DNA from 3 places in the Geodermatophilus sp. SYSU D00696 genome. Region 2 is predicted to be linked to each of the others. Evidence: riboswitches for the same ligand, from Rfam matches in the RefSeq annotation. Region 2 holds a riboswitch; each other region holds the start of a gene.

Region 1 (10,375 bases), on a different contig from region 2:
GCTGGCCATGATCAGGACGAAGACGAACAGGTTGTCCACCGAGAGGCTCTTCTCGGTGATGTAGCCGGCGAAGTACTCACCGCCGTACTGCGCGCCCGCGAACCACCAGACCAGGATCCCGAACACGATGGCGAGCGCGACGTAGATCGCCGACCAGGTGGCGGACTCGCGCAGGGTGGGCGCGTGCGGCGTGCGCACGTGGCCGATGAAGTCGAACGCGATCATGGCCACGATCGCGGCGACGGTGATCCCCCACACCCAGAGCGGGACGTCCATCAGGCGGTACCTCCGGTCCACTGGCAGCTGTCAGCACCGGAGGTCTCTCCCACCGACCGGGAACCGGTCGGCCGATGGCGCCGGGGCCGCGGCCCGTGCTGACGACACCACCGCGTCGGGATACTCCCCTCCACGCGGGACCGGTACCCGCACAACAGGGCGCGCCACACGGGAGGTCCGCAACGGCCAACGGCCGGTGGACCGTTCCGGGTTCCCGGTCGATCCGGACGGTTGCGTCTGCTTCCTAGGCGTGGGCGGCGTCGAGCTGGCGCAGCTCCTTCTTCAGCTCGGACAGCTCGTCGCGCAGCCGGGCGGCCACCTCGAACTGCAGCTCGCGGGCGGCGGCGAGCATCTGCTCGTTCATCTGGCTGATCAGGTCGGCCAGCTCCGCCCGCGGCAGGCCCTGGACGTCGATGGCGCCGGCCTTCCCGCGGGTCTTCGACGACAGCCCCGGGACCGGTGCCTTGCCGCGCGACTGCTGGCGGCCCGAGCCACCGACCAGCTCCGCGCCGCCGTCCTCGGCCTCGCGGTAGATGCCGTCGAGGATGTCGACGATCTTCTTGCGCAGCGGCTGGGGGTCGATGCCGCGCTCGCGGTTGTAGGCGATCTGCTTCTCGCGGCGCCGGTTGGTCTCCTCGATCGCGGTCGCCATCGAGGGGGTGATCGTGTCGGCGTACATGTGCACCTGCCCGGACACGTTGCGGGCGGCGCGGCCGATCGTCTGGATCAGCGAGGTGCCCGAGCGGAGGAAGCCCTCCTTGTCGGCGTCGAGGATGGCCACGAGGGACACCTCGGGCAGGTCGAGCCCCTCGCGCAGCAGGTTGATGCCGACCAGCACGTCGTACTCGCCCTGCCGGAGTTCCCGCAGCAGCTCCACCCGGCGCAGGGTGTCGACCTCGGAGTGCAGGTACCGCACCTTGATCCCCAGCTCGAGCAGGTAGTCGGTGAGGTCCTCGGCCATCTTCTTGGTCAGCGTGGTGACCAGGACCCGCTCGTCCTTCTCCACCCGCACCCGGATCTCGTGCACCAGGTCGTCGATCTGGCCCTTGGTCGGCTTGACCACGACCTCGGGGTCGACCAGGCCGGTCGGGCGGATGACCTGCTCGACGACGTCGCCCTGGACCCGGCCGAGCTCGTAGGGCCCCGGCGTCGCCGACAGGTAGACCGTCTGGCCGATCCGGTCGGTGAACTCCTCCCACTTCAGCGGGCGGTTGTCCATCGCCGAGGGCAGCCGGAAGCCGTGCTCGACCAGCGTCCGCTTGCGGCTCATGTCGCCCTCGTACATGCCGCCGATCTGCGGGACGGTGACGTGGGACTCGTCGATGACCAGCAGGAAGTCGTCGGGGAAGTAGTCGATGAGACAGGCACCTGCCGAGCCCGCCGCGCGGCCGTCGATGTGCCGGGAGTAGTTCTCGATGCCGGAGCAGAAGCCGACCTGGCGCATCATCTCGATGTCGTAGGTGGTGCGCATGCGCAGCCGCTGCGCCTCCAGCAGCTTGCCCTGCCGCTCGAGCTCGGCCAGCCGCTGCTCGAGCTCGGCCTCGATGGCGGTGATGGCCCGCTCCATGCGCTCGGGGCCGGCGACGTAGTGGGTGGCGGGGAAGACGAACAGCTCCTCGACCTCGCGGACCACCTCGCCGGTCAGCGGGTGCAGGTAGTACAGCCGCTCGACCTCGTCGCCGAACATCTCGATCCGGACGGCGAGCTCCTCGTAGACCGGGAAGACCTCGATGGTGTCGCCGCGCACCCGGAACGTGCCGCGGGTGAAGGACAGGTCGTTGCGGGTGTACTGCTCCTCGACCAGCGTGCGCAGCAACTCGTCGCGGTCGCGCTCCTCCCCCACCGAGATCCGCAGCGCCCGGTCGACGTACTCCTGCGGGGTGCCCAGGCCGTAGATGCAGGAGACGGTGGCGACCACGACGACGTCGCGCCGGGTGAGCAGCGCCTGGGTGGCGGAGTGCCGCAGCCGCTCGACCTCCTCGTTGATCGAGGAGTCCTTCTCGATGTAGGTGTCGGTCTGCGGGACGTAGGCCTCGGGCTGGTAGTAGTCGTAGTACGAGACGAAGTACTCGACGGCGTTGTCGGGCAGCAGCTCCCGGAACTCGTTGGCCAGCTGCGCGGCGAGCGTCTTGTTCGGCGCCATCACGAGGGTGGGCCGCTGCACCTGCTCGATGAGCCAGGCCGTGGTGGCCGACTTGCCCGTGCCGGTGGCGCCGAGGAGCACGGAGTCCGTCTCGCCCGAGTTCACCCGCCGGGCGAGCGCCTCGATCGCGGCCGGCTGGTCGCCCGAGGGCTGGAACTCGCTGACGACGCGGAAACGCCCCTGGGTGGGCCGGATGTCGGTGGTCGCGCGCACGGGAACGACGGTACGACCGACCGGCGACAGAAACCGGTGGGACCGGACGTGGCCCCTGCGACGGACGGGACCGGGGGACGCCGCCGGTTGACCGATCGCGGCCTCGGTGCTCGTGCCGGTGCGGCCCGGGCGCTAGCGTGACGCCTCGCAGGAGCGCGCGCCAGGGACCAGTGCCACCCGGACGCCGGGCGAGGTCGGACCCCGCGACGCGCTCCCCGGACCGGGCCACCGACGGCACCGCCGGACCTGCGCACGACGCCCCCCGCGGCCTGCCGCGGGGGGCGTCGTCGTCCGGGGCGCCCCGGACGGTGGGCGGGAGGCGCGGACGTGACCTCCGCCGCGTCAGGTGTGGAGCCGCCCCTTTCGGGCAAGGGACGCGCGGGCACCCTGTGCCCAGACCCCCTGCCGACGGTCGTGGCGGGGGGCCACCGCGCCCCCTGACCCCGCCGGGGGCGCCCGTGCAGGAGGAAACACGTCCATGACCCAGGTGTGGCCCGGAACGGCCTACCCCCTCGGAGCCACGTTCGACGGCACCGGCACCAACTTCGCGATCTTCAGCGAGGTGGCCGAGAAGGTCGAACTGTGCCTGTTCGACGACGACGGCACCGAGACCCGCATCCGGTTGCCGGAGATGGACGGCTACGTGTGGCACGCGTTCCTGCCCGGCATCCAGCCCGGGCAGCGCTACGGCTACCGCGTGCACGGCCCCTACGACCCCGCGCAGGGGCTGCGCTGCAACCCGAACAAGCTGCTGCTCGACCCCTACGCGAAGGCCATCGACGGCCAGATCGACTGGGACCCGTCGGTCTTCGGCTACGACTTCGACACCGGTGAGCGCAACGACGAGGACTCCGCGGCGCACATGCCGAAGTCCGTCGTCGTCAACCCGTACTTCGACTGGGGCGTCGACCGCCCGCCGAGGACGCCGTACCACAAGACGGTCATCTACGAGGCCCACGTCAAGGGCCTGACCATGACCCACCCCGACGTGCCCGAGGAGCTGCGCGGCACCTACGCCGGCATCGCGCACCCCGCCGTCGTCTCCTACCTGCAGGGCCTCGGCGTCACCGCGATCGAGCTCATGCCGGTCCACCAGTTCGTGCAGGACGACACCCTCCAGCAGAAGGGCCTGCGCAACTACTGGGGCTACAACACCATCGGGTTCTTCGCGCCGCACGACGAGTACGCGAGCAACACCGACAACGGCATGCAGGTGCAGGAGTTCAAGGGGATGGTCCGCACCCTGCACGAGGCGGGCATCGAGGTCATCCTCGACGTGGTCTACAACCACACCGCCGAGGGCAACCACCTCGGGCCGACGCTGTCGTTCAAGGGCATCGACAACCGCGCGTACTACCGGCTGGTCGAGGACGACCCGCAGTACTACATGGACTACACCGGCACCGGGAACACGCTCAACGCCCGGACGCCGCAGGCGCTGCAGTTGATCATGGACTCGCTGCGGTACTGGGTCACCGAGATGCACGTCGACGGCTTCCGCTTCGACCTCGCCTCGGCGCTGGCCCGCGAGCTGCACGACGTCGACCGGCTCTCGGCGTTCTTCGACCTGGTGCACCAGGACCCGGTGGTCAGCCAGGTGAAGCTGATCGCCGAGCCGTGGGACGTCGGCGAGGGCGGCTACCAGGTGGGCAACTTCCCGGCGCTGTGGACGGAGTGGAACGGCAAGTACCGCGACACGGTGCGCGACTTCTGGCGCGGGGAGAGCGCCACGGTCGGGGAGTTCGCCAGCCGGATCACCGGCTCCTCGGACCTCTACCAGCACTCCGGGCGGCGCCCGGTGGCCAGCATCAACTTCGTCACCGCCCACGACGGCTTCACGCTCACCGACCTGGTCTCCTACAACGAGAAGCACAACGAGGCCAACGGCGAGGGCAACAACGACGGCGAGAGCCACAACCGCAGTTGGAACTGCGGCGTCGAGGGGCCCACGACCGACCCGAAGGTGCTCACCCTGCGCGCCCGCCAGCGGCGCAACTTCCTCGCCACGCTGATGCTCAGCCAGGGCGTGCCCATGCTGCTGCACGGCGACGAGCTGGGCCGCACGCAGAAGGGCAACAACAACGGCTACTGCCAGGACTCCCCGCTGACCTGGATCCACTGGGACGAGGTCGACGAGGGGCTGCTGGAGTTCACCAAGCTGGTCACCCGGCTGCGCACCGAGCACCCGACGTTCCGGCGGCGGCGCTTCTTCCACGGCCGCCCGGTCCGCCGGGCGGAGGGCGAGCCGGTGCAGGACATCGCCTGGCTGACCCCCTCCGGTGACCTCATGACCGAGGACGACTGGGACGCCGGCTACGCCAAGTCGATCGGCATGTACCTCAACGGGCACGGGATCCGGTCGACCGACGAGCGCGGCGAGGACGTCGTCGACGACCACTTCTTCCTGGCCTTCAACGCCCACCACGAGCCGATCGAGTTCGCCCTGCCGCCCGAGGAGTACGCGCAGGTGTGGACCGTCGTCCTCGACACCGCCGAGCTGGGCGAGGTCGAGCGCGTCGAGCTCAAGCCGGGCGAGTCGCTGACCCTGCAGGACCGGTCGATGGTCGTGCTGTCGGCCAAGCGCCGCTCGTGAGCGGCCCGACGGGCCAGGAGCGCCGGCGCGCCGTCCCCACGGCGACCTACCGGCTGCAGGTGACCGCCGACTTCACCCTCGACGACGCCGCCGCGGTGGCCGGCTACCTGGCCGACCTCGGTGTCAGCCACGCCTACTCCTCGCCCCTGCTGCGCGCGGCGGCGGGCAGCACGCACGGGTACGACACGGTCGACCACGCGCACGTCGACGAGTCGCGCGGCGGGCGGGCGGGCCTGGACCGGTTCGTCGCCGCACTGCACGAGCACGGCCTGGGGCTGGTGCTCGACCTGGTGCCCAACCACATGGGCGTGGCCGACGCGGCCGAGGCGCCGTGGTGGTGGGACGTGCTGCGGCACGGGCGGGACAGCGCGCACGCGGCGGCGTTCGACATCGACTGGGACTTCGGCGGCCGGGTGCGCATCCCGGTGCTCGGCTCGGCCGACGACGTGGCGGAGCTGGAGGTCGTCGACGGGGAGCTGCGCTACTACGACAACCGCTTCCCCCTCGCCCCGGGCACCGGGGAGGGGACCCCGCAGGAGGTGCACGACCGGCAGCACTACGAGCTGGTCGACTGGCGGCGGGCGGACTCCGACCTCAACTACCGGCGCTTCTTCGCCATCAACACCCTCGCCGGGCTGCGCGTGGAGGACCCCGAGGTCTTCCGCGCCACCCACGAGCTGGTGCTGGAACTGGTGGCCGACGGCGCGGTCGACGGGCTGCGGATCGACCACCCCGACGGCCTGGCCGACCCGAGGGGCTACCTCGACCGGCTGGCCGAGGCCTCGGGCGGGCGCTGGACGGTGGTCGAGAAGATCCTCGAGCCCGGCGAGGACCTCCCGGAGAGCTGGCGCACCGCCGGCACCACCGGCTACGACGCCCTCGCCGAGGTCGACGACGTGCTGGTCGACCCGGCCGGCGAGGCGGCGCTCACCGCGCTGGACACGGAGCTGTCGGGCCGCGAGGTCGACTACGCGCGGCTGGTGCACGACTGCAAGCGCGAGGTCACCGACGGCAGCCTCGGCTCGGAGGTCGCCCGCCTGGTGCGGGTGATCGGCGAGCTGCCCGGGATCGACGTCGAGACGGAGGAGGAGGCGCTGGCCGAGCTGCTGGCCAGCTTCGACGTCTACCGCACCTACCTGCCCGACGGCCGCGAGCACCTCGACGCCACGGTGGCCGCCGTCCGCGACCGCCGTCCCGACCTGGTCGCCGCGGTCGACGCGCTGCACCCGGTGCTGGCGCGGGCCGGCACCGAGGCGGCCACCCGGTTCGAGCAGACCAGCGGCCCGGTGATGGCCAAGGGCGTCGAGGACAGCGCCTACTACCGCTGGGCCCGGTTCGTGGTGCTCAACGAGGTGGGCGGCGACCCGGCCCGGTTCGGCAGCACGGTCGCGGAGTTCCACGAGGCGCAGGCCCGGCGGCTGGCGCGCAAGCCCGAGTCGATGACCACGCTGACCACGCACGACACCAAGCGCAGCGAGGACACCCGGGCTCGGCTGGCCGTGCTCGCCGAGGTGCCCACCGAGTGGGCGGACCTGGTACGCGGCTGGCTCGCGCGCCACCCGCTGCCCGACCGGCCGCTGGCGCACCTGGTGTGGCAGAACCTGGTCGGCGCCTGGCCGCTGTCGCGCGAGCGGGCGCACGCCTACGCCGAGAAGGCCGCCCGGGAGGCGGGCACCTCGACGACGTGGACCGACGTCGACGAGGCCTTCGAGGCGCAGCTGCACGGGATGGTCGACGCCGCGTACGACGCCCCGGCGACCAACGCCGAGATCGAGGCGTTCGTCGCCCGCATCGGCCCGGCCGGGCGGTCCAACGCGCTGGCGCAGAAGCTCGTGCAGCTGACCATGCCCGGCGTCCCCGACGTCTACCAGGGCACCGAACTGGAGGACCGCTCGCTGGTCGACCCCGACAACCGCCGCCCGGTCGACTACGACGAGCGCCGGCGGCTGCTGGCCCGCCTCGACGGCGGTGAGGTGCCCGGGGTCGACGACACCGGCGCGGCCAAACTGCTGGTCACCTCCCGGACGCTGCGGCTGCGCCGGGACTCCCCGGAGCTGTTCTCCGGCTACACGCCGGTCGAGGCCACCGGCAGCGCCGCCTGCTCCGTCGTCGCCTTCGACCGGGGCGGAGCGGTCACGGTGGCGACCCGGCTGCCCGTGGCGCTGGCCGCCACCGGCTGGGGCGACACCGCGCTGGCGCTGCCCACGGGCGCCTGGCGCGACGTGCTGACCGACACCCGGGTCGTGGCCGACGCCGGCGGGGCGCCCGTGGCGGGCCTGCTCGCCCGGCTGCCCGTGGCGCTGCTCGTCCGAGGATGAGACGGAGGTCACGGCGGCGCCGCCCGGCGCCGCCGTGACCTGCGGTGCCGCGCCCGGGCCGGACCCGGGACGCCGGGCGGCACGCCGTGACGGGTGGGGCCGGTGTGCCGCCCCGTGATGCGACCGTTACCTTGGCTCCCGCACGCGGCCGACCGACGGCGGCGTGCCGGAGCCGGTCCGCCGAACCCCGTCCGCCGGGCTCCGTTCCTCCTGCACAGCCAGGACGGGGGTGGGGGACCCATCTCGGCGTGTGCGCCGCGGTCACGGGGGGACCGGACGCAGCGCCTGGGGGTGAAGCCGCACACGTGCGGCCGGGGCACCGATCGCTCCGAACCCGACAGCTCACCTCGCAGGCGGCGGATCGGAGATCCCGCATGCGCACGTCCACGTCCTTCCTCCGCCGTGCCCTCGTGACGACCGGCGTGGCCGCGGCCGCGATCGGCGTCGCGGCCGGCCCGGCCTCGGCCGCCGCCCCCAACGACTGGGACGCCGTCGCCCAGTGCGAGTCCAGCGGCAATTGGAGCATCAACACCGGCAACGGCTACTACGGCGGCCTGCAGTTCAGCCAGAGCACCTGGGAGGCCTTCGGCGGCCTCGACTACGCCCCGCGCGCCGACCTGGCGACCAAGGCGCAGCAGATCGCCGTCGCCGAGGCCACGCTCGACGTCCAGGGCCCGGGCGCCTGGCCGACCTGCGGCAAGAACCTCGACCCGTCGGCGCCGGAGGCCGGCTCGCCCGAGGCCGCGGCTGCCCCGGCCCCCGCGCCGGCCCCCGCGCCGGCTCCGGAGCCGGCCGCCGCTCCTGCCCCCGCTCCCGCTCCGGCCGCCGAGGAGCCGGCGCCGGCACCGGCCGAGGACGCCGACCGCAGCTGGGACCGCGGCTCCCGCTGGGACCGCGGCGACGGTGAGGGCGGCTCCTACGTCGTGAAGAGCGGCGACACCCTCGGCAAGATCGCGGGGGCGCAGGGCGTCGACGGTGGCTGGCGGGCGGTGTGGGCCGCCAACCGCGACGAGTGCAGCGACCCGAACCGGATCTACGTCGGTCAGGAGCTGCAGCTCCCGTGAGTCCTCCGGCAGCCGGGGGGTCCTCCCCCGGCTGCCGGGAGCCCGGGGGTCTCGGCCGGCCGTGAGCCGCGCGGCCGCCGGGGGACCCGCTCCCCCGCGGGCCGCCGCCCGCGGCGGTTGACCGCTCCCCCAGCGGGCAAGAGGGTCCGGTCAGCCGCACCACCGCCGGGAGGTCCTCGCATGTCCGCTGCCGCCGAGTTCGCCGTCTGGGCGCCCGTGCCGGAGCGGGTGCGCCTGCAGGTCGACGGCGCCGTGCACGACATGCGCCGCGACGACGGCGGCTGGTGGCGCGCCGAGGTGCCGGCCGCGCCCGAGGCCGACTACGGCTTCCTGCTCGGCGACGACGACACCGTGCGGCCGGACCCGCGCTCGCGCCGCCAGCCCGACGGCGTCCACGGCCCGTCCCGCCGCTTCGACCCCGCGGCCCACTCCTGGGGCGACGGCGCCTGGACCGGGCGCCCGCTGGCCGGCGGCGTCGTCTATGAGATGCACGTGGGCACCTTTACGCCCGAGGGCACCCTGGACGCGGCGGTCGAGCGCCTGGACCACCTCGTCGACCTCGGCGTCGACTTCGTCGAGCTGCTGCCGGTCAACGGCTTCGACGGCACGCACAACTGGGGCTACGACGGCGTCCTCTGGTACACGGTGCAGGAGAGCTACGGCGGGCCGGCGGCCTACCAGCGGTTCGTCGACGCCTGCCACCAGCGCGGCCTGGGCGTGATCCAGGACGTCGTCTACAACCACCTCGGCCCGTCGGGGAACTACCTGCCGCTGTTCATGCCGGTGTTCAGCGAGGGCGGGCCCAACCCGTGGGGCTCGTCGATCAACCTGTCCGGGCCCGACTCCGACGAGGTGCGCCGCTACATCCTCGACAACGCGCTGATGTGGCTGCGGGACATGCACGTCGACGGGCTGCGGCTCGACGCCGTCCACGCGCTGGTCGACGAGCGGGCCACCCACGTGCTCGAGGAGATGGCACAGGAGGTCGACCGGCTCTCGGCGGCGCTGGGCCGGCCGCTGACACTGATCGCCGAGAGCGACCTCAACGACCCCCGGCTGGTGACCCCGCGCGCCGCCAACGGCACGGGCATCCACGCGCAGTGGAGCGACGACTTCCACCACGCGCTGCACGCGGTGCTCACCGGCGAGGGGCAGGGCTACTACGGCGACTTCGCCGCGGCCGGGCTGGCGGGACTGGCCAAGACGCTGACCGGCGCGTACTTCCACGACGGCACCTGGTCGAGCTTCCGCCGCCGGTCCCACGGCCGGCCGGTCGACACCGCGCGGCTGCCGGGCTGGGCGTTCCTCGGCTACCTGCAGGACCACGACCAGGTCGGCAACCGCGCCATCGGTGACCGGATCTCGGCGTCGCTGTCCCCCGGCCTGCTCGCCGTCGGCGCGACGCTGGTCCTCACCGGCCCGTTCACCCCGATGCTGTTCATGGGCGAGGAGTGGGGCGCCTCGACGCCGTGGCAGTTCTTCACCAGCCACACCGACCCGGAGATCGGGCGGGCGACGGCCGAGGGGCGCAAGGGCGAGTTCGCCGAGCACGGCTGGGACGCCGACGAGGTGCCCGACCCGCAGGACCCGGAGACGTTCACCCGCTCGAAGCTGGACTGGTCGGAGCCCGAGCGCGAGCCGCACGCGCGGCTGCTGGCGACCACCCGGGCGCTGCTGGCGCTGCGCCGGGCGCAGCCGGATCTGGTCGACCCGGACCTGGGCGCGGTGGAGGTCGGCTGGGACGACGAGGACCGCCTGCTGGTTGTGC
Region 2 (10,375 bases):
CGAGCGCGTCGTTGGCGACGGCCCAGGGGTAGAGGAAGACGATCTCGATGTCGAAGACGATGAAGATCATCGCCGTCAGGTAGTACTTCACCGGGAACCGGCCGCCGTGCAGCGGCTGGTCGACCGGCTCGATGCCGCACTCGTAGGCCTCGAGCTTGGCCCGGTTGTAGCGGCGCGGGCCGACGAACGGCGCGACCGCCACCGAGAACAGCGCGAAGGCCGCGGCCAGCGCGAACAGGCCCACGATCGGGACGTAGGTCGAGAGCACCGGCGCCTCCCCTCACGTGCTCGTGCGCTTGTGAAAAACTTCACAAGGTCGTCGCCACGAGCCTATGCCGCGCGACTCGCGATCGGAAGCGCGGGGGGTGAGTGAGTTCACTTCCGGGGGTCACGGTCCGGTCACGGTCCGCGCCGCCGCACGGCTCACACGGACGGCGTCAGGCGGGTGAGCACCGCGACCACCCGGTCGAAGCGGTCGCCGTCGCGGCCGTCGGAGAGGTTGCCCATGAGCCGCAGCGCCGCGTTCACCATCGCCGGCCGCCGGAGCCCGTGCGCGGTGGCGAACCGGACCAGGCCCGGCCGGTCGAGCAGCGCGAGGAACGCCGTGCCGAGGCGGTGGTGGCGGCCGTACTCCTCCTGCAGCCGCCGCGGGTAGCGGCGCAGCACCGCCTCGCGGGCCGGACCCTCGGGTGCGGCGAGCGCCTCGACGGCGGTCTCGCCCGCCATCCGGCCGGTCTCCAGCGCGTAGCTGATCCCCTCGCCGTTGAACGGGTTGACCACCCCGGCGGTGTCGCCGGCCAGCAGCAGCCCGCGGGTGTAGGCGGGGCCGCGGGCCAGCGCCATGGGCAGGCCGGCGCCGCGCAGCGGGGTGACCGCGTGCTCCTCGCCCAGCTGCCACTCCGCGGGGAGCGTGGCCACCCAGCGGCGGAGCACGGAGCGGGCGTCGGCGTCCCCGCCGCGACGGGTGTCGAGCAGGCCGAAACCGACGTTGGCCGTGCCGTCGCCCATGCCGAACGACCAGCCGTAGCCGGGCATCGAGTCGGCGGTGGGGCCCTCGGCGGAGAGGTCGAAGGAGATGTCGAGGTAGGGGTCCTCGCCGCGCGGCGTCTCGGCGTAGCGGCGGACGGCGACGCCCAGCGGGCGGTCCTCGCGGCGGACCAGGCCGATGGCCTTGGCCAGCCGGCCCGAGAGCCCCTCGGCGGAGACCACCAGCGGCGCCCGCCAGGTGACCGGCTCCCGCTCCGGACCGGCCTGGGCGCGCACGCCCACGACCCGCCCGGCGTCGTCGAGCAGCGGGTCGGTGACCGTGACCTCCTGCTCGAGCCGGGCACCGGCGGCCACGGCGTGCGCGGCCAGCACCGGGTCGAGGTCCCGGCGCGCCCGGATGAGGCCGAAGTCGGGCCAGGAGGACAGCCGCGGCCAGTCGACCTCGACCACCTCTCCGCCGCCGAAGACCCGCAGGCCGCGGTGCCGGACCCAGCCGCCCGCCGGCGAGGTGTCGACGCCCATGTCGTCGAGCGCCTTGACCGCGCGGGGGGTGAGCCCGTCGCCGCAGACCTTCTCGCGCGGGAAGCGGGCCTTCTCCAGCAGCACCGCGTCGAGTCCGGCGGTGGCCAGCGCCCAGGCCGCCGCCGACCCCGCCGGGCCCGCGCCCACCACGACGACGTCGGCGCTGCCCCCGGCGGTCGGACTCGTCACGAGGTGTCCCCCTCGGTGCTCGGCTGCGGTCGGCGGCGACCTCCAGGCAGTGGAAGCTATCCGCACGTCCGGAGCCGGGGGACGTGCGGATGGCTTCCTATGCCTGACCCAGGGCCGCCCGGACCTCGTCGTCCGTGGTCTGGCCGAAGTCGTCGTACCAGCGCCCCACCGCGCCGAAGGGCTGCGGCGTGACCAGGCAGACGACCTCGTCGGCCTCCAACTCGGCGCACAGCGCCGGCGGGCCGACCGGCACGGCGACGACGACGGCGGCCGCGCCGGCCCCGCGGACGGCGGCCAGCGCCGCCCGCATCGTGGCGCCGGTGGCCAGGCCGTCGTCGACGAGGACCACGGTGCGCCCGGTCAGGACCGGCGGCGGGCGGTCGCCGCGGTAGGCCGACCGGCGGCGGTGCAGCTCGGCGAGCTCGGCGCGGTGGACCTCGGCGGCGGCCTCGCCGTCGACGTCGACCCGGGCCAGGACGGCCTCGACGCCGACGCTCTCCACCGCGTCGCCCACGGCGGCGATCGCGCCCATGGCCAGCTCGGGGCGCCGGGGCACGCCGAGCTTGCGGACGGCGACCACGTCGAGCTCCGCGCCGAGCGCCGCGGCGACCTCGGCGGCGACCAGCACGCCCCCGCGGGGCAGGCCCAGGACCAGCGCGTCCGGGCCGAGCGGCACGGCCGCGTCGCGGGCGGGGTCGGCCAGGCGCGCGCCGAGCCGCCGGCCGGCGTCGCGCCGGTCGGCGAACGGCGGCCCGTGCACCGCGCGGTCCGGTCAGACCGGCTGCGGGCCGGTCGGCGGCGGGGCGGTCGGGTCGGTGGGGCTCGGCTGCGGCAGCGGGGCCGGCGACGGCGGGGAGATCGGGTCGACCGGCGACGGCGAGGGGCCGGGCGGCTCGGGCATCGGCGTCGGTGTCGTCATGACCGGACGGTAGTCCGCGGTGCCGCCGTCCGGTCCTGGTCCGCTACGGGCGGCGGGCGCGGTGCAGGGCGACGATGCCGCCGGTGAGGTCGCGCCACTCGACGTCGGCCCACCCGGCGGCCCGGATGCGCGCGGCCAGCGCCGGCTGGTCGGGCCAGGCCCGGATCGACTCGGCCAGGTACACGTAGGCGTCGGGGTTGCTGCTCACCGCGCGCGCGATCCGCGGCAGCGCCCGCATCAGGTACTCGGTGTAGAGGGTGCGGAACGGGCGCCAGGTCGGGCTGGAGAACTCACAGACGACGAGCCGGCCGCCCGGGCGGACCACCCGGGCGAACTCGCGCAGGGCGGCGTCGGGATCGGCGACGTTGCGCAGCCCGAAGGAGATCACCAGCCCGTCGACGCTCGCGTCGGCCAGCGGCAGCGCCATCGCGTCGCCGGCGATCTTCGGGACCGGCCGGGCGGCGCCGGCGCGCAGCATGCCCTGGGAGAAGTCGCAGGCGATGGCGTGCACCCCGCCGGCGGCCAGCTCGACGGTGGACACCGCGGTGCCGGCGGCGACGTCGAGGACGACGTCGCCCGGCCGGGCGCCCAGCGCCTCGCGGGTGGCGCGCCGCCAGGCGGCGTCGCGGCCCCCGGAGAGCACGGTGTTGGTGAGGTCGTAGCGGCGCGCGACGCCGTCGAACATGGCCGCGACCTCGTGCGGCTGCTTGTCCAGCCCGGCCCGCCGTCCGGCGGTGTGCGCGCTGTCTCGCCGGTCCGCCACGGCGCCGACGCTACCGGGCTGCCTACGCTGGGGAGCGTGACAGCCGCGGCGGTGACCTCCCCGGACGCCGCCGCGCCCGCGGTCACCACGGTGGCGCTGCCCGACTCCCCCGACCTGCTGGGCCTGCTGCCCCGCGACGGCGCGCTGTCCTGGGTCCGCCGCGGCGAGGGGCTGGTGGGCTGGGGCGAGGCCGACCGGCTCGAGGTCTCCGGTCCCGGCGCGCTGGCCGAGGCGGCGGCCTGGTGGGCCGCGCGCAGCGCCGCGCTCGCGGTCGACGACGCGGTGGGCGTCCCCGGCTCGGGGCCGGTGGTCTTCGCCAGCGTCGCCTTCGACCCCGCGGCCGGGACGTCGGTGTTCGTGGTCCCGGAGGTCGTCGTCGGCCGGCGCGACGGGGTCACCTGGCTGACCACCACCGGCGACGCCGACCCCCGTGAGGTGCCAGCCGGCGACCCCGCTCCGCCGTCCGCCGCGCCCACCCGGCTGCGCTACGCCGACGGGGCCCTCGACCCCGCGTCCTGGTGCGGCGCGGTGGCCGCCGCCGTGCGCCGGATCGACGACGGCGACCTCGCCAAGGTGGTGCTCGCCCGCGACCTGCTGGTCACCGCCGACGTGCCGCTGGACGCCCGCCGGCTGCTCGACCGGCTCGCCGCGCGCTTCCCCGACTGCTGGACCTTCGCCGTCGACGGGCTGCTCGGCGCCACCCCCGAGCTGCTGCTGCGCCGCACCGGGCGGCAGCTGTCGGCGCGGGTGCTGGCCGGCACCGCCCCGCGGGGCGCGGGCGCCGACGACGAGCGGCTGGCCGCCGGGCTGATGAGCAGCGCCAAGGACCGCGCCGAGCACGCCCTCGCCGTCGACTCGCTGGTGCGGGCGCTCGACCCGTTCTGCACCGCCCTCTCGGTGCCGGAGGCCCCGTCGCTGCTGACGCTGGCGAACGTGCGGCACCTGGCCACCGACGTCACCGGCACGCAGCGGCGCTCGGGCGCGCGCGGCCGCGCCGGGCTGCTGGAGCTGGTCGAGGCGGTGCACCCGACCGCCGCGGTGGGCGGCACGCCGCCCGACGTGGCCACCGCGCTGATCGCCGAGCTCGAGGGCATGGACCGCGGCCGCTACGCCGGACCGGTCGGCTGGCTCGACGCCCGCGGCGACGGTGAGTTCGGCCTGGCCCTGCGCTGTGCCCGGCTCGGCGAGGACGACCCGTGCACCGCGCGGCTGTTCGCCGGGTGCGGCATCGTCGCGGGCTCCGACCCCGCGGCCGAGCTCGCCGAGACCCAGTCGAAGTTCGCCGCGTTCCAGGCCGCCCTGGAGAGCTGAGCCGGAAACGGGTCGGCGGCCGGCGTCCGGGCTGGTTGGGTGGCCCGGTGACCGCCGTCCCGACCATCGCCGGCGACCGCTCCCTCCCGTCGCCCTTCGACCACCCGCACGCCTCGGCGCGGGCGCGGGAGATCGCCGAGCAGGGGACGATCCTCCGCGCGCAGGTGGGGTCCGGCGTGCACGGCACGTCGGTGACGGGGCAGGACGACCGCGACGAGATGGGCATCTGCCTCGAGCCGCCCGAGTACGTCACCGGCACCGCGCGCGTGCCCGCCGGGCTCTCGACGCCGGTGACCGTGCCGTTCGAGCAGTACCACCGGCACACCGCGTGGGACCGCCCCGGCGGGCTCGCCAACCGGTCGGGCGCCGGCGACCTCGACGTCGTGGTGTACGCGGCGCGGAAGTGGGCGCGGCTGGCGCTGGGCGGCAACCCCACCGTCCTGCTGCTGCTGTTCGTGCCCGACGAGGAGGTCGTCGTCCGCGACGCCGCGGGCGCGGACCTGGTGGCGCACGCCGACCGGTTCGTCTCCCGCGTGGCCGCCGACCGCTTCCTCGGCTACCTGAGGGGCCAGCGGGCGGCGATGACCGGCGCAGCCGGCGCGCACACGAACCGCCCTGGACTCGTCGCCGCGCACGGGTTCGACGTCAAGTACGCGATGCACGCGCTGCGGCTGGGCATCCAGGGGGTGGAGTTGCTGACGACCGGCCGGATCACCCTGCCGGTGCCCGAGCCCCACCGCACGTACCTGCGGAGCATCCGCCGGGGCGAGGTACCGCTGGCCGAGGTGGTCGCCGCGGTCGACGACGCCGAGGCCCGGCTGCTGGCGCTGCGCGACAGCCCGGCGGTGCCGGCCGCGCCCGACCGCGCCTGGGTGGACGCGTGGCTGCACCGCTCGTACCTCGCCCACTGGACGGCTCGCGGCCGCTGACCGGTCCGACGACGAGGGCCCCGGCCGCTGGGCAGCGGCCGGGGCCCTCGTCGGGGGGTGAGGATCAGCCCACGTAGTTCACGTGCACGTGGTCGTGGTGGTTCGCGGTCACGCTGCCGCGGTCGGCCATCGCCTTCCACGCGCCGTCGGGCGAGGTCAGGATCCGCTGCTCCCAGATGACGTACTCGACGCCGAGCTCGTCCCAGTGGTCGACGTGGTACTGGGCGATGGCGTCACCGAGGGCGTTGTCGGTCATGACCATGTAGTCCAGCGCCAGGCCCGACGGGTGCCCGTTCGGGTCGACCGCGCTCCCGCGCGTACCGCCGAGGGTGATGTCGGCGGCGCCCGGCACGTTGCTCACGACGGCGTTCGCGGCGGCCTGCACGACCGCCTTGACCGGGCCGGCGCTGTTGGTGATCGACGCGATCGCGGAGGCGACCTGCGGGGCGACCTCGGCCAGCGGGGCCACCGCGGGCGCGGGGGCGGACTCGCCGGCGGAGGCGGTCGCGGCGGGGGCCTCCGGGGCCGGAGCGGCCTGGGCCGGGGCCGCGCCGCTGACGGCGAGCACCTGACCGGGGTAGATCCGGTTCGGGTTGCTGCCGATGACGTCGACGTTGCGCTCGTAGAGCTCGCGCCAGCCCTGCTGGTGGGCGGCGGCGATCTTCTTCACGGTGTCGCCCCAGCGGACGGTGTAGTCCTCGGTGGCGGCGTCGTCGGCGTGGTCGTGGGAGTGACCGGCCTCCGCGGCCGGGGCGGGTGCCTCGGCGGCGGGAGCGGGGGCGGCGGGCGCCTCGGCGGCGGCCGCGGTGGTGCCCTCGGTCAGGTACTTGCCGCAGCTCGGCCAGGCGCCGATGCCCTGGCCCTCGAGGACGCGCTCGGCGATCTCGATCTGCTGGGCCGGGGTGGCCAGGTCGGCGCGGGCGGCGAGCTCGGTGCCGCCGAAGCCGGCCCAGGTGGACTGGCTGAACTGCAGGCCACCGTAGTAGCCGTTGCCGGTGTTGATGCTCCAGTTGCCGCTGGACTCGCACTGGGCGACGTCGGTCCAGTCGTGGCTGGTGGAGGCGGAGGCCGGGGAGCTGAGGACGCCGAGACCGACGACGGTGGCGCCGGCGGCGACAGGGGCCCGGGCGATGACCTTCTTGGTGCGGACGTAGCGGGGTGCGCGGTGCTTGGGCATGGTGATGATCTCCCGATCACCGCCGGCGAGGTGAGCTGTCGGGTTCGGGCGATCGGTGCCCGGCCGCGGTCCGCGGCTTCACCCCGAGGCGCGTTCGGGTCCGGCCCCCGTGGGCCGTCGCGCGCCGGAAGTGGGTCCCCCACCCCTGCCCTGGGTGTTGGTGTGGACGACCGGTGGGCAGGGTTTGGCGGACCGGCGCCGCGCTCCGTTCTGCTGAGCGCAGCCAAAAAGCTACCTACGGTCATGGCAACTGTCGCTGTGTCGCCGGTCACACTGCGATTAGGAGGGGACACGTGGGGTAGCGCGTGACGCCGCCGTGACCAACCGACCGCCTGCGGCGCCGGCGGGCCGGGAGTGGGGAACGCGCTGGTCACCGGCGACTCGCCCCCCGGTCCGCGTGGTCCGGCGCGGCCCCGGCGACCGGCCCCCCGGGACCCTGCGGGCACGTCGCTCGTGATGGACGCCACGGGACGGACCGGTCCTCCACCGCCCGTCCCGCCCGGTCAGCCGAGGGCGTGGGCGGCGGCGTCCCGGAGCGCGACGGCGAGGTCGGCCTCGGCGCGCTGGTCGGTGCGGACGACGACGACCCGCGGCCCGCCCGCCGCCAGCGCGGCCGGCAGCTCGCCGGCCGAGGAGACCGCCGTCGCCGTCCAGCCCAGCGCCTGCGCGACCGCTGCCAGGTCGCGCCCGTGCGGCGTCCCGAACACCCGCCGGTAGTCGCGCGCGTACGCCGCCCGGCCGGGCTCGAGCTGGGCGAAGATCCCGCCGCCGTCGTTGTCCGGGACGACGAGCGTGAGGTCCGGACGCGGCTCGCCCTCGCCGGTGAGCAGGCCCTGCAGGTCGTGCAGGAACGTCAGGTCGCCCAGGAGCGCCACCGTCGGGCCGCCGTGCGCCAGCGCCGCCCCGACCGCGGTCGAGACGGTCCCGTCGATGCCGGCCACCCCGCGGTTGGCCAGCACGGCGACGTCGCCGCGCGGCACGGCGAGGCGGTCGACGTCGCGCACCGGCGTCGAGGAGCCGAGCACCAGCAGCGCCCCGGCCGGCAGCGCGGCGACGACGTCGCGGGCCAGGCGGGCGGCGGTGAGGCCCGGCGCCGCGTCGAGCAGCGCGTCGACGGCGGTCCCGACGCGGGCGGCGGCGTCGGACCACGCCCCGGCCCACGCCCCGGCCCGGTTCCCGGCCCGGCCGGGGTCCGACGGCGGCCCGGCGGGCGGGGCGGCCCGCGAGACCAGCGCGCTCGACCGGCCCGCGTCGGGCCAGCGCGGGGTCGCCGCGACCGTCTCGACCCGCACCCGCGGGTCGGCGAGCAGCGCCGACACCGGCCGCGACAGCGTGGGCCGGCCGACCACCACGACCCGCTCGGGCCGGTGCGTGTCCAGCCAGGCGGGGACGCCGAGCAGCAGCGCCCCGCCGCGGACGGCGTCGCCGGTCCACGCGCCGCCGCTGGGCTCGGCGACCACCGGCCAGCCCGAAGCAGCGGCCCCGGCGGCCCAGGCCCGGCCGGCCGCGGGTGGTCCGTCGCCGGCCACCACGAGGGTGCGCGGCCCGTCCCCGACCGGACCGGCCGGGACGGGCGCGGGCGCCCCGGCCGTCCACGGGGCACCGCCGGCGCGACCGGCCCACGGGCCATCGAGCGGGCCGGGCTCCCCGTCGGGCAGCAGCGGGTCCCGGAAGGACAGGTTCAGCTGCACGGGGCCGGGGTCGCCGGACAAGGCGCCGGTGGCCGACAGCAGCGCCCGCGACACCACCGAGCGCCAGTAGCGGTTCTGCGCGGCCTCCCGCCCGGCCTCGGGCACCCCGACGTCGGCCGCCCAGCGCACCGCGCCGCCGTAGAGGCCGGGCTGCTCGATCGTCTGGTTGGCACCGGTGGACCGCAGCTCCGGCGGCCGGTCGGCGGTGAGCGCGAGCAGCGGGACGCCGCTGACGTCGGCCTCGAGCACCGCGGCGTGCAGATGCGCGGTCGCCGTCCCGGAGGTGGTGAGCACCGGCACCGGGCGGCCGGAGGCGCGCGCCAGGCCGAGGGCGAGGAAGGAGGCGGTCCGCTCGTCGATGCGCACGTGCAGCCGCACGGCACCGGCCCGCTCGGCGGCGGCGAGCGCGAGCGCGACCGGGGCCGAGCGCGAGCCGGGGGCGAGGACGGCGTCGCGGACCCCGCCGCGGACCAGCTCGTCGACCAGCACGCGGGCCAGCGCGGTGGAGGGGTTCACGCGGCGAGCACCGCGGTGAGCCGCGCCGACCACCGGGCGGTCACGTCGTCCGGCGCGGCCACGGCGGCCCGCCGGTCGGGCACCACCGCCCGCACCGGCAGCGCGCCGTCGACGGGCACCAGCGGATCGCCGCTCACGTCGCCGTCGAGCAGCGCTGCGGTGGCCAGGCCGCAGGCGAAGGGCAGCTCGGGCAGCGCGGCGGCCAGCGCGACGCCCGCCGCGAGGCCCACCGAGGACTCCAGGGCCGAGGACACGACGCACGGCAGCCCGTGCGCCTCGGCGACCCGCAGCGCCGCGCGCACACCGCCCAGCGGCTGCACCTTGAGGACGACGACGTCGCAGGCCCCGCGCAGGTCGACCGCGAGCGGGTCGCCGGCGCGCCGGACGGCCTCGTCGGCGGCGATCCGGACGTCGATCCGCCGGCGCAGCGCGCACAGCTCGTCGAGCGTCGCGCACGGCTGCTCGACGTACTCGAGGCCGACCCGGTCGAGCTCCCGGATGCGGGCGGCCGCGGTGTCGACGTCCCAGGCGGCGTTGGCGTCGACCCGGAGCGCGCCGGACGGGCCGAGCGCGTCGCGGACGGCCTCCACGCGGGCGAGGTCGTCGGCCGGCGTCTGCCCGGGCTCGGCCACCTTGACCTTCGCCGTCCGGCAGCCCGACGCCACCACGATCGCGCGCGCCCGCTCGGGGCCCACCGCGGGCACGGTCACGTTCACCGGCACCGCGTCGCGCAGCGGCGCCGGCCAGCCGTGCAGCGCGGCCTCGGCGGCGGCCGGCCACCAGCGGCGGCTCTCGACGGTGCCGTAGTCCCAGAAGGGCGAGAACTCGCCCCAGCCGGCCGGGCCGCGCACCAGGACGCCGTCGCGCACGTCGATGCCGCGGAAGCGGGTGCGCATCGGCACCGACCACACCGCCGCCTCCTCGATCCCCGGCGGGAGGGCGGCGGTGATCACGCCCGCCAGCGTAGATCGCGCGCCTCGTACCCTGGTTCGACGTGCCCCGGCAGCTGACCGTCCTCCCCGCGCCGGACGATCCCGACGGCGTGCTGCGCACCGTGCTGCCCGCCGTCCGCGCGGCCCTCGACGGCGGTCCGCCGGTGGCCGTCCTCCCGTCGGGTCCCGCCGCCGCGGCCGCCCGCGCGGTCCTCGCGCCGGACGAGCCGCTGGAGGACGGCGCCGACGTCGTCGTCGTCACCTCCGGCTCCACCGGCGGCGGCCGCGGGGTGCTGCTGTCCGCGGCGGCGTTGCGGGCCTCGGCCGGCGCCACCGCCGACCGGCTCGGCGGACCCGGCGCCTGGCTGCTCGCGCTGCCGGTGTCGGCGGTCGCCGGGCTGCAGGTGCTGGTCCGGTCGGCCCTGGCCGGCACCGCGCC
Region 3 (10,375 bases), on a different contig from region 2:
GCCTTCCTGGCGCTGATCCTCGTCAGCCTGCTGACGGCGCTGGCCACCCGGATCCCGCTCGAGGACGTCGTCACCACCCTGACCGAGGGGTTCGGCGGCACGCTGGCCAACGTCGCCCTGCTGGTCGGCCTGGGCGCGATGCTCGGCCGGCTGCTCGAGCACAGCGGCGGCGCGCAGGTGCTCGCCGACAGCCTCATCGGCCGGTTCGGCGAGAAGCGCGCACCGCTGGCCCTGGGCGTGGCCGCGCTGTTGTTCGGCTTCCCGATCTTCTTCGACGCCGGGCTGGTCGTCTTCCTGCCGATCGTGTTCACCGTCGCCCGCCGCCTCGGGGGCTCGCTGCTCACCTACGGCCTGCCGGTCGCCGGCGCCTTCGCGGTCATGCACGCCTTCGTCCCGCCGCACCCCGGGCCGGTCGCGGCTGCCGAGCTCGTCGGCGCCGACATCGGCCTGACCCTGGTGTTCGGGCTGCTCATCGGCCTGCCCACCTGGTACCTCGGCGGCTACCTGTTCGGCCTGTGGGCCGGCCGGCGGTACGACATCGCGGTCCCGCCCGCCGAGGACGAGCCCGGCACGCCGGCCGCTCCCGAGCCGACGGTCGCCGGCACGGCGCCGGGGACGGCGGGCGCCTCCGGCGGGCGGCGCACGGAGACCGCGACCCGGTCGGCCCCGCCCGGGTTCGGCACGGTCGTGGGCATCCTGCTGCTGCCGCTGGTGCTGATCTTCCTCAACACCGGGCTGACCACGCTGGCCGCCGCGGGCGCGGTGGACGAGGCCTCGTTCTTCGTCCGGGCCGGCCAGCTGCTCGGTGCCACCCCGGTCGCGCTGCTCATCACCGTGCTGGTGGCGATCGTTGTCCTCGGCCGGCGGCGCGGGGAGAGCGGCGCCCAGGTCGAGTCGATCGTCAACAGCGCCCTGGGTCCGGTCTGCGCGATCATCCTCATCACCGGCGCCGGCGGCATGTTCGGCGGCGTGCTGCGGGCCAGCGGGATCGGCACGGCGCTGGCCGACGTCCTCGGTGACATCGGCCTACCGGTGATCGTGGCCGCGTTCGTCGTCTCCGTCCTGCTGCGGGTCGCGCAGGGGTCGGCGACGGTCGCCCTCACCACCACGGCCGGCCTCCTGGCCCCGGTGGTCGAGGCCTCCGACGGGCTGTCCTCGATCGACCTGGCCCTGATCGTCATCGCGATCGCGGCCGGCGCCACCGTGCTCTCCCACGTCAACGACTCGGGCTTCTGGCTGGTCAGCCGGTTCTTCCGGATGGACGAGAAGACGACGCTGAAGACGTGGACGGTGATGGAGACGCTGCTCGGGTCGATCGGGTTCGCGCTGGCGTTCCTGCTCAGCCTGTTCCTGTAGCCCCACTCGGGGTCCGTGGCGCCGCTCCTGGCGCGGACGGCGCCGTTCCGCGCCAGGATGGCGCCCTGACCGCGAGCGGAGGTGCGACATGAGGGGTGCGGCGCGGGCCGCGGTGGCCGGACTGGGCGCGGTGGCGGCGGTGGCCGCCCGGGACCTGCTGCAGCGGGAGCACACCGTGCTGCGCAACTTCCCGGTCATCGGGCACGCGCGCTACCTGCTGGAGGCCCTGGGCCCGGAGCTGCGGCAGTACCTGGTCGCCGGCAACAACGAGGAGCGGCCCTTCACGCGCGACCAGCGCCGGTGGGTGTACGCCTCGGCCAAGGGGGAGAACAACTACTTCGGCTTCGGCACCGACAACGACCTCGAGTACACCGCCGGCTACCCGGTCATCAACCACCGCACCTTCGGCCGCGCCGTGCCGCCGTCGCACCCCCACTCGGCGGCCGACGTCACGCTGCCCTCGGCCAAGGTGCTCGGCGGCCCGCGCGGACGGCGGCAGGCCTTCCGGCCGCCGTCGGTGGTCAACGTGTCGGCGATGAGCTTCGGGTCGCTGTCCGGGGCGGCGGTCGAGGCGCTCAACCGCGGCGCGGCGCTCGCGGGGTGCATGCACAACACGGGGGAGGGCGGCCTGTCGGTGCACCACCGCCACGGCGGCGAGCTGGTGTTCCAGATCGGCACCGCCTACTTCGGGTGCCGGGACGAGCGCGGCCGCTTCGACCTGCAACGGCTGCAGGACCTGGTGGCGGGGGCCCCGGTGCGGGCGCTGGAGGTCAAGCTCAGCCAGGGCGCCAAGCCCGGCCTCGGCGGGGTGCTGCCGGGGGCCAAGGTGTCGGCCGAGATCGCCGCGGCCCGCGGGGTGCCCGAGGGGGTCGACTGCGTCAGCCCGTCCCGGCACGCGGAGTTCACCGACACCGACAGCCTGCTCGACTGGGTGGAGCTGCTCGCCGCCGAGACCGGGCTGCCGGTGGGGATCAAGTCCGCCGTCGGCGACATGGCCTTCTGGGACGAGCTCACCGAGCTCATGGCCACCACCGGCCGCGGGGTGGACTTCGTGACCGTCGACGGCGGCGAGGGCGGCACCGGCGCCGCGCCGCTGATCTTCACCGACTCGGTGTCGCTGCCCTTCCAGCTCGGGTTCGCGCGGGTGTACTCGACCTTCGCCCGGCGCGGCCTCACCGACCAGGTGACCTTCGTCGGCGCGGGCAAGCTCGGCCTGCCCGACAACGCGGTCGTGGCCTTCGCCCTCGGCTGCGACATGGTGAACATCGCCCGCGAGGCGATGCTGGCCATCGGCTGCATCCAGGCGCAGAAGTGCCACACCGACACCTGCCCGACCGGGGTGGCCACCCAGAACGCCTGGCTCGCCCACGGGCTGGACCCGGCGCTGAAGTCGGTGCGGCTGGCCAACTACGTCGCCACCCTGCGGCGGGACCTGCTCAAGGTGGCCGAGGCGTGCGGCGTCGAGCACCCGGGACTGATCGACACCTCGTCGGTGGAGGTGCTCACCGGGCGGTCGGCGTCGACCCCGCTGGCCGAGGTCTACGGCTACGAGCCCGGCTGGGGCCTGCCCTCGGCGGCCGACCGCGCGGAGACCATCGCGCTCATGACCGCCGAGGCGCCCCAGGGCGGGACGGCGCCCCCCTCGGAGGACGCCGTCCGCTGACGGCCCTCCTGCAGGGGCCCGCCGCGAGCCTGCGAGCGGTGGGGGCAGGAGGGTCCTTCCGCTATGCCTCGCCGCGGAGGAGCTGCTCGAAGTCGGGGACGTCGGCGAAGGGGTCGACCGGGCGGGCCGTGGCCGGCCGGCCGGTGACGACGTCGGCCAGCTCGCCCGCCGCACGGGTGATCCGCGCCGCCAGCTCGCCGCTGACGCCGTCGCCGCCGGCCCAATCCTCGCTCGCCGCGAACACCGCCGTCGGCACGGTCACCGCCCGGAGGTAGGCGAACAGCGGCCGCATCGCGTGCTCGAGCACCAGCGAGTGCCGCGCGGTGCCGGCGGTGGCGCCCAGCAGCACCGGCTTCCCGGTCAGCGCGTCCGTGTCCAGCACGTCGGCGAAGGACTTGAACAGCCCGCTGTAGGAGGCGGTGAACACCGGGGTCACCGCGATCACCGCGTCGGCGCCGGTGACCGTGTCGATCGCCGCGCGCAGCGCCGTGTTGGGGAAGCCCGTGACGAAGGCATCGGCCAGGTCGCGGGCGTGCTCGCGCAGCTCCACGACCTCGACGACGGCGTCCTCGCCCCGCTCGCGCAGCGCGTCGACGGTGGCGGCGGTCAGCCGGTCGGCCAGCAGCCGGGTCGACGACGGCGTCGACAGGCCGGCGCTGACGACGGCGAGGGTGCGGGTGGTCATGCGGAGACCTCCTCCTGGACCTGGCCGGTGACGTCGTCACCCGCGGCGTACACGGTGGAGTCCTGCGCGCCGCCGCGGGCGGCGACCAGCGACGCGTGGGTCGGCGCGTCGGGCACGTGCGCGGGCTTGAGCGCGGCGAACTCGCGGCGCAGCACCGGCACGACCTCCTCGCCGAGGATGTCGAGCTGCTCGAGGACGGTCTTCAGCGGCAGCCCGGCGTGGTCGACGAGGAACAGCTGCCGCTGGTAGTCGCCGACGTAGTCGCGGAAGCCGAGGGTCCGCTCGATGACCTGCTGCGGGGAGCCGACGGTCAGCGGCGTCTCGCGGGAGAAGTCCTCCAGGGAGGGGCCGTGGCCGTAGACCGGCGCGTTGTCGAAGTAGGGCCGGAACTCGTCCACGGCGTCCTGCGAGTTCTTGCGCATGAACACCTGACCGCCGAGGCCGACGATCGCCTGGTCGGCGGCACCGTGGCCGTGGTGCTCGAAGCGGCGGCGGTAGAACTCGACCATCCGCTGGGTGTGCTCCTTCGGCCAGAAGATGTGGTTGTGGAAGAAGCCGTCGCCGTAGTACGCGGCCTGCTCGGCGATCTGGGGGCTGCGGATCGAGCCGTGCCACACGAACGGCGGGACGCCGTCCAGCGGGCGGGGCGTCGAGGTGAAGCCCTGCAGCGGGGTGCGGAACCGCCCCTGCCAGTCGACGACGTCCTCGTCCCACAGCCGGCGCAGCAGCGCGTAGTTCTCCACCGCCAGCGGCAGCCCGTCGCGGATGTCCTGGCCGAACCAGGGGTAGACCGGGCCGGTGTTGCCGCGGCCCATCATCAGGTCGACGCGGCCGCCGGCCAGGTGCTGCAGCATCGCGTAGTCCTCGGCGATCTTCACCGGGTCGTTCGTGGTGATCAGGGTGGTCGCCGTCGACAGCTGCAGCCGCGAGGTCTGCGCCGCGACGTAGGCGAGGGTCGTCGTCGGCGACGAGGAGAAGAACGGCGGGTTGTGGTGCTCGCCGAGGGCGAAGACGTCCAGGCCGACCTCCTCGGCCTTCTTCGCGATCGTGACGATCGCCCGGATCCGCTCCGCCTCGCTCGGCGTGCGGCCCGTCGTGGGATCGGTCGTGATGTCACTGACCGAGAAGACGCCGAACTGCATCTCGTGCTCCATGTGGTTGAGAGTGCAACTACTGCTACGGCCCGTCCAACCGCGGCGCCCTCGCGTCCATTCCCAGGGTCTCGTGACCGCGCTGAGATGCAATGACTGCGCTCGGTGACGGATCCGGCACGTCCCGGCGATCCCACTCCGGCGGGCTCCGCGCCCCCCTGTCGGCGCCCGGCCGGTGGGTATCCGGGGTGGGATCGTGATCACCCCGACGGCCGGCCGGGGAGTCCGGACCGGCACGGCGGACCGAGGGGGACCGGGATGTCGCAGCGGGCAGGGGGAGGCGCTCAGACCGGAGCGCCGGGGGACGGCACCGGGGGACGGTCGCCGTCGGGCGGACTCGACGGCCTGCTGGGGACCGGGCCGGTGTTCACCGGGGCGGTCCGCGGCTACGACCGCGCGCAGGTCGACGACTACGTGAACTGGGCGGAGACCGAGGTCCTCGTCCTGCGCCGGGAGAACGACCACCTGCTCAGCCGCTACGCCGCCGCCTCGGCCGAACTGCAGAACGCCCGGCGCCGGCTGGCCGCGCTCGTCCGCGAGCGGCAGTCGCTGCCGGGGCCGGACGAGGCGCTGGAACTGGTCCGCCGGGCCGAGGCCGAGGCCGCAGCCCGGACCGCCGCCGCCGAGGAGGAGGCGCGGCGCGTGGTCGAGGAGGCCCGCACCGAGGCCGAGGCGCGGCTGAGCGGGGTCGCCGAGATGCGCGAGGCGGTCATCGCCCTGCGCGAGCAGACCCGCAGCGAGGCCGCGGCGGTGCTCGAGGCGGCCCGCCGCGAGGCGGCGGAGCTGGGCCGGGGGGCGGCCGAGGAGCGCGCCCGGCTGGACCGCGCGGCGGCCGCGGTGCGCGAGCGCCTGGACCGGGAGGCGGCAGAGGTCCGCGCCCGCGCCGACGCCGAGGCGGCCGAGCGCCGGCGGGTCGCCGAGGCCGAGCTCGCGCCGCTGCGCGACGAGCGCGACCAGGCGCGCGAGTGGCTGCTCGGGCTGACCGGGCAGATCGACCGGGCGCTGGCGGTGATCACCGGCGTGCTGCCCGACGACGTCCCCGTCCTCGCCGAGCGTCGCGAGGCGGCCGAGACCGTCGGGGAAGCCGCGGCGGGCGCCGCGCGGGAGCCGGTCGCCGCTGCCGATGCGTCGCAGGTCACTGTGTTGCGCGACACGGACCGGCCCCAGGTCGCCGCGGCCTCCTGACCAGCAGCGACACCGGCGCGGGCAGCTGCCCGGGGGGCCGGCGGGTCACACCCGTCCCGCCGGTCCCTCCGGCCCCGTGTTGTCACGGACCGGTAACGGTGTCTACGGTGGCGGGCGTCCGGTCGGTCGTCTCTCCCCGTCCGGGGAGCCTGGCCGGACGCCGCCGAGTCGTGTCCGCACCCGTGGACGCGAGCCGGGGACCCACCGCAGTACTGGGGTGAATCGCACCCGTCGAGCTCTGCTCGCGGGGGTGTAGGGCTGCTTCCCGCCCGAACCCGTCAGCTAACTCGGTAGGCGGCTCACGGAAGAAACGGAGAGCCTCCGCATGCCCCGCCTCCGGGCCCCCGCGGCCCGCAGGTGCAGCCGCCCGCGCGCGCAGCGCGGTCCCGCGTCCTCCTGACGCCGGCTCGACCCTGCCCTGCCGCGCCCCGGCGCCGACCGCGGCCGCCGGAGACCTCCCGACCAGACACGCCGTAGACCCGCGCTGCGTGCGCGTGCCCATGCCCCGGGCCGCCGCGCGCCCTCTCCCTCGGAGCGCCCACCCGCATGTCCAGCCGTACCCGCCGCACCGCCGCCGACACCCCCGTCGCCGAGACCCCCGACACCCCTGACACCGACGCCCTCGAGACCGCCGTCCTCGAGGTGGACGACGAGACCCCCGCCCCCGGCCGCGCGCGCCGCGGTGGCCTGCTGGGCTCCCGCCGCCCGGCCCTGCTGCTCGGTACCGCCGCCGCCGGCGCGCTCCTGGTCGGGGTGCTCTCCGGCACCGGCCCCGCCGCCACCGGCGGTGCCGAGGCCGACACCGCCAGCGCCTCGGTGGGCGTGGCCGAGGCGCTCGGCCTCGCGGAGCAGGGCACCGACGGCGCCGTCGAGGACGGTGACCTCGCGCCGCTGGAGGAGCTCGCCGCCTCCCGCACCGAGCGCACCGCGATCGACGCCGCCGCCGTCCAGGCCCAGGCCGCGGCCGACCAGGCCGAGCGCGACCGCATCGCCGCCGAGGAGGCCGCCCGCATCGCCGCCGAGGAGGAGGCCGCGCGCGCCGCCGCCGAGGCGCAGGCCGCCGCCGAGGCCCAGGCTGCCGCCGAGGCCCAGGCTGCCGCCGAGGCCGAGGCCGCCGCCGCGGAGGCCGCTGCTGCCGCCGAGGCCGCCGAGGCCGCCGAGGCCCAGGCCGCCGAGTCCGCCGCGGCTCCGGCGCCGAGCAGCTCCAGCTCCGAGAGCCGCGGGTCCTTCAAGGACTACGCGCTCAGCCTCGTCGGCGCCGAGCAGTTCTCCTGCCTCGAGAAGCTCTGGGGCAAGGAGAGCAACTGGAACCCCAACGCGCAGAACCCGACCAGCACCGCCTACGGGATCGCGCAGTTCCTCGACTCCACCTGGGCCAGCACCGGCATCGCCAAGACCTCCGACGGCTACCGCCAGATCGACGCCGGCCTGATCTACATCAACGAGCGCTACGGCTCGCCCTGCGAGGCCTGGGCGCACTCGCAGGCCACCGGCTGGTACTGATCCACTAGTACTGATCCACAGGTGGCGCAGGGAGGGCCGGCCCGGACCAGGGTGGTGCCCGCGGGCTTCGTCCGCGCGCACACCCGGGTCCGCCGGCCCTCCCTCGTCCCCGAGGTCCGGCTGCACGTCGCCGACGACGTCGTCGCCCTGTGGGAGGCGATGGAGACCGCCGGCGGCGCCGGTGAGGAGCCGCCGTTCTGGGCCGCGGCCTGGCCCGGCGGGCAGGCCCTGGCCCGCGCCGTGCTCGACGGCGCCGTCCCGGTCGCCGGCCGTCGCGTCCTCGACCTCGGGTCGGGCAGCGGCCTGGTCGCCGTCGCGGCCGTCCTCGCCGGCGCCCGGCACGTGCTGGCCAGCGACGTCGACCCGTTCTCGCGGACCGCGGTCGGCGTCAACGCCGTCCTCAACGGCGTGCGCGGCATCAGCGTGATCGGCGACGTCCTGCACCGTGAGCCGCCCGACGTCGACGTCGTCCTGGCCGGGGACGTCTGCTACGACCGCGTGATGACCGGGCGGGTGCTGCCGTTCCTCGACCGGGCGCGGGCCCGCGGTGCCGAGGTGCTCGTCGGGGACCCCGGCCGCCCGTACCTGCCGCACGAGCGGCTCGAGCCGGTCACCGTGCTCGACGTCCCCGAGACCGAGGGCCCGGGCCTGCGCCGCACGACGGTGTGGCGACTGCCCTGAGCGCCCCGCGGTCGTGGGTAGGGTCGCCGCCGTGGCCGCACCGCTCCCCGTCGCCCCCGGCGGCGGCCGCGGGCGCCGGGCCCGCCGCCCCTCCGGCGACGACCGGGAGCGGGCCATCCTCACCACCGCCGAGGAGCTGCTCGGGCAGCGCCCGCTGGCCGACATCTCCGTCGACGACCTCGCGCGCGGGGCGGGCATCTCCCGGCCCACCTTCTACTTCTACTTCCCGTCCAAGGACGCCGTCGTCCTCGCGCTGCTCGACCGGGTGGTGGGGGAGGCGCGCGCGTCCCGCTCGGCGGCGCTGCGCCGGGCCGGTGACGACGTCCGCGCCGGCTGGCGGGGTGCGCTCGAGGCGGTCCGCGACACCTTCGCCGCGCACCACGCCCTCACCACCGCGGCAGCGTCGCTGTTCGCCACCAGCGCCGAGGCCCGCGCGCTGTGGTCGGAGGTCATGGAGCAGTTCGTCGCCGAGACCGCCGCGGCCATCGACGCCGAGCGGGCCCGCGGCGCCGCCCCACCCGGCCCGCCGGCCCGCGACCTCGCCGTGGCGCTCAACTGGATGAACGAGCGGGTCATCCACGTGACCGCCACCGGGCAGGCGCCGGCGCTGGACGAGGCCGACCTCGTCGACGTGCTGCTCACCGTGTGGCTGCGCGCCGTCTACGGCGGCGACGGGCCGGCAGCCGCACCCACCTGACCGACGCGTCGTCGACGTACTCGACACGGTGTCGAGTAGTGTCGCCCAGGTCACCCCGGCCCCGACAGGGAGAGTCATGACCGAGACCAGTCCCGTCCGCCACGTCGACGTGCTGATCGTCGGCGCGGGCCTGTCGGGCATCGGCGCGGCCTGCCACCTGCAGCGCGAGGTCCCCGGCAAGAGCTACGCCGTCCTCGAGGCCCGCGAGGCCATCGGCGGCACCTGGGACCTGTTCCGCTACCCGGGCGTGCGCTCGGACTCGGACATGTTCACCCTGGGCTACTCCTTCCGGCCGTGGACCGACCCGAAGGCCATCGCCGACGGGCCCTCGATCCGCCAGTACGTCCGCGACACCGCGCGCGAGTACGGCGTCGACGAGCACATCCGCTTCCGCACCCGGGTGCTCGCCGCGTCCTGGTCCACCGAGGACTCGCTGTGGACGGTCACCGCCGAGCGCACCGACACCGGCGGGACCGAGACGTGGACCTGCTCGTGGCTGTCGGTGTGCTCCGGCTACTACCGCTACGACCAGGGGTACCGGCCGGAGTTCTCCGGCGAGGAGCGCTTCCTCGGCCGGGTCGTGCACCCGCAGCACTGGCCCGAGGACCTCGACTGGGCCGGCAAGCGCGTCGTCGTCATCGGCAGCGGCGCCACCGCCGTCACCCTGGTGCCGAGCCTGGCCGCCGAGGCCGCGCACGTGACGATGCTGCAGCGCACCCCCACCTACGTCGTGAGCCTGCCCGGCCGCGACGCGCTCGCCGAGAAGCTGCGCCGCCGGCTGCCCGACCGCGTCGTCTACCCGGTGGTGCGGTGGAAGAACGTGCTGGTCTCCATGGCCTCCTTCCAGCTCAGCCGGCGCCGGCCCGAGCTGATGAAGCGCATCCTCGCGAAGGCGGCGGCCAAGGAGCTGCCCGAGACCGTCGACGTGGGCACCCACTTCAACCCGCCGTACGACCCGTGGGACCAGCGGCTGTGCGTCGTCCCCGACGGCGACCTGTTCCGCGCGCTGCGCGCCGGCAAGGCGTCGATCGTCACCGACCGGATCGCCGGCTTCGACGAGACCGGCATCGACCTGGAGTCGGGGGAGCACCTCGACGCCGACGTCGTCGTCACCGCCACCGGCCTGAACCTGCTGCCCATCGGCGGGATGCAGCTGAGCGTGGACGGCGAGGACGTCGACCTGTCGCGCACCGTGTCCTACAAGGGCTTCATGGTCTCCGGTGTGCCGAACTTCGCCATGACCATCGGCTACACCAACGCCTCCTGGACGCTGAAGGCCGACCTGGTCGCCCGCTACGTCTGCCGGCTGCTGGCCCACCTCGACCGCAACGGCTACGCCGCGGCCACCCCGCTGGCCCCGGCCGAGGGCGGAACCGCGCCGATCATCGGCCTGTCGGCCGGCTACGTGCAGCGCAGCATCGCCGCCCTGCCGAAGCAGGGCGCCCGGGCGCCGT

What was found. A riboswitch is a leader RNA that binds a small molecule or an ion and turns the genes downstream of it on or off. The one in region 2 is predicted to bind cyclic di-AMP.
Region 1: linked by a shared signal. The riboswitch ahead of ACI79O_RS18840 (transglycosylase family protein) and the one ahead of ACI79O_RS06040 (transglycosylase family protein) in region 2 are both predicted to bind cyclic di-AMP.
Region 3: linked by a shared signal. The riboswitch ahead of ACI79O_RS01035 (aggregation-promoting factor C-terminal-like domain-containing protein) and the one ahead of ACI79O_RS06040 (transglycosylase family protein) in region 2 are both predicted to bind cyclic di-AMP.

Annotation. Positions count from the first base shown of each region.
Region 1 covers NZ_JBJGYY010000034.1:16,147-26,521, forward strand. Annotated here, with positions in the region: gene ACI79O_RS18820 (TerC family protein) at 1-276, opposite strand, end outside; gene uvrB (excinuclease ABC subunit UvrB) at 521-2,632, opposite strand; gene glgX (glycogen debranching protein GlgX) at 3,111-5,225, shown strand; gene treY (malto-oligosyltrehalose synthase) at 5,222-7,543, shown strand; cyclic di-AMP (ydaO/yuaA leader) riboswitch at 7,787-7,914, shown strand; gene ACI79O_RS18840 (transglycosylase family protein) at 7,918-8,607, shown strand; gene treZ (malto-oligosyltrehalose trehalohydrolase) at 8,788-10,375, shown strand, end outside.
Region 2 covers NZ_JBJGYY010000006.1:90,388-100,762, reverse strand. Annotated here, with positions in the region: gene ACI79O_RS06075 (NADH-quinone oxidoreductase subunit A) at 1-268, opposite strand, end outside; gene ACI79O_RS06070 (geranylgeranyl reductase family protein) at 424-1,698, opposite strand; gene ACI79O_RS06065 (phosphoribosyltransferase) at 1,796-2,458, opposite strand; gene ACI79O_RS06060 (hypothetical protein) at 2,471-2,617, opposite strand; gene ACI79O_RS06055 (demethylmenaquinone methyltransferase) at 2,661-3,380, opposite strand; gene ACI79O_RS06050 (isochorismate synthase) at 3,417-4,691, shown strand; gene ACI79O_RS06045 (nucleotidyltransferase domain-containing protein) at 4,739-5,620, shown strand; gene ACI79O_RS06040 (transglycosylase family protein) at 5,685-6,797, opposite strand; cyclic di-AMP (ydaO/yuaA leader) riboswitch at 6,802-6,970, opposite strand; gene menD (2-succinyl-5-enolpyruvyl-6-hydroxy-3-cyclohexene-1-carboxylic-acid synthase) at 7,301-9,004, opposite strand; gene ACI79O_RS06030 (o-succinylbenzoate synthase) at 9,001-9,957, opposite strand; gene menE (o-succinylbenzoate--CoA ligase) at 9,999-10,375, shown strand, end outside.
Region 3 covers NZ_JBJGYY010000001.1:212,470-222,844, reverse strand. Annotated here, with positions in the region: gene ACI79O_RS01060 (GntP family permease) at 1-1,356, shown strand, start outside; gene ACI79O_RS01055 (FMN-binding glutamate synthase family protein) at 1,445-3,019, shown strand; gene ACI79O_RS01050 (FMN reductase) at 3,081-3,704, opposite strand; gene ACI79O_RS01045 (LLM class flavin-dependent oxidoreductase) at 3,701-4,858, opposite strand; gene ACI79O_RS01040 (hypothetical protein) at 5,219-6,040, shown strand; cyclic di-AMP (ydaO/yuaA leader) riboswitch at 6,192-6,352, shown strand; gene ACI79O_RS01035 (aggregation-promoting factor C-terminal-like domain-containing protein) at 6,587-7,543, shown strand; gene ACI79O_RS01030 (class I SAM-dependent methyltransferase) at 7,598-8,224, shown strand; gene ACI79O_RS01025 (TetR/AcrR family transcriptional regulator) at 8,256-8,921, shown strand; gene ACI79O_RS01020 (flavin-containing monooxygenase) at 8,998-10,375, shown strand, end outside.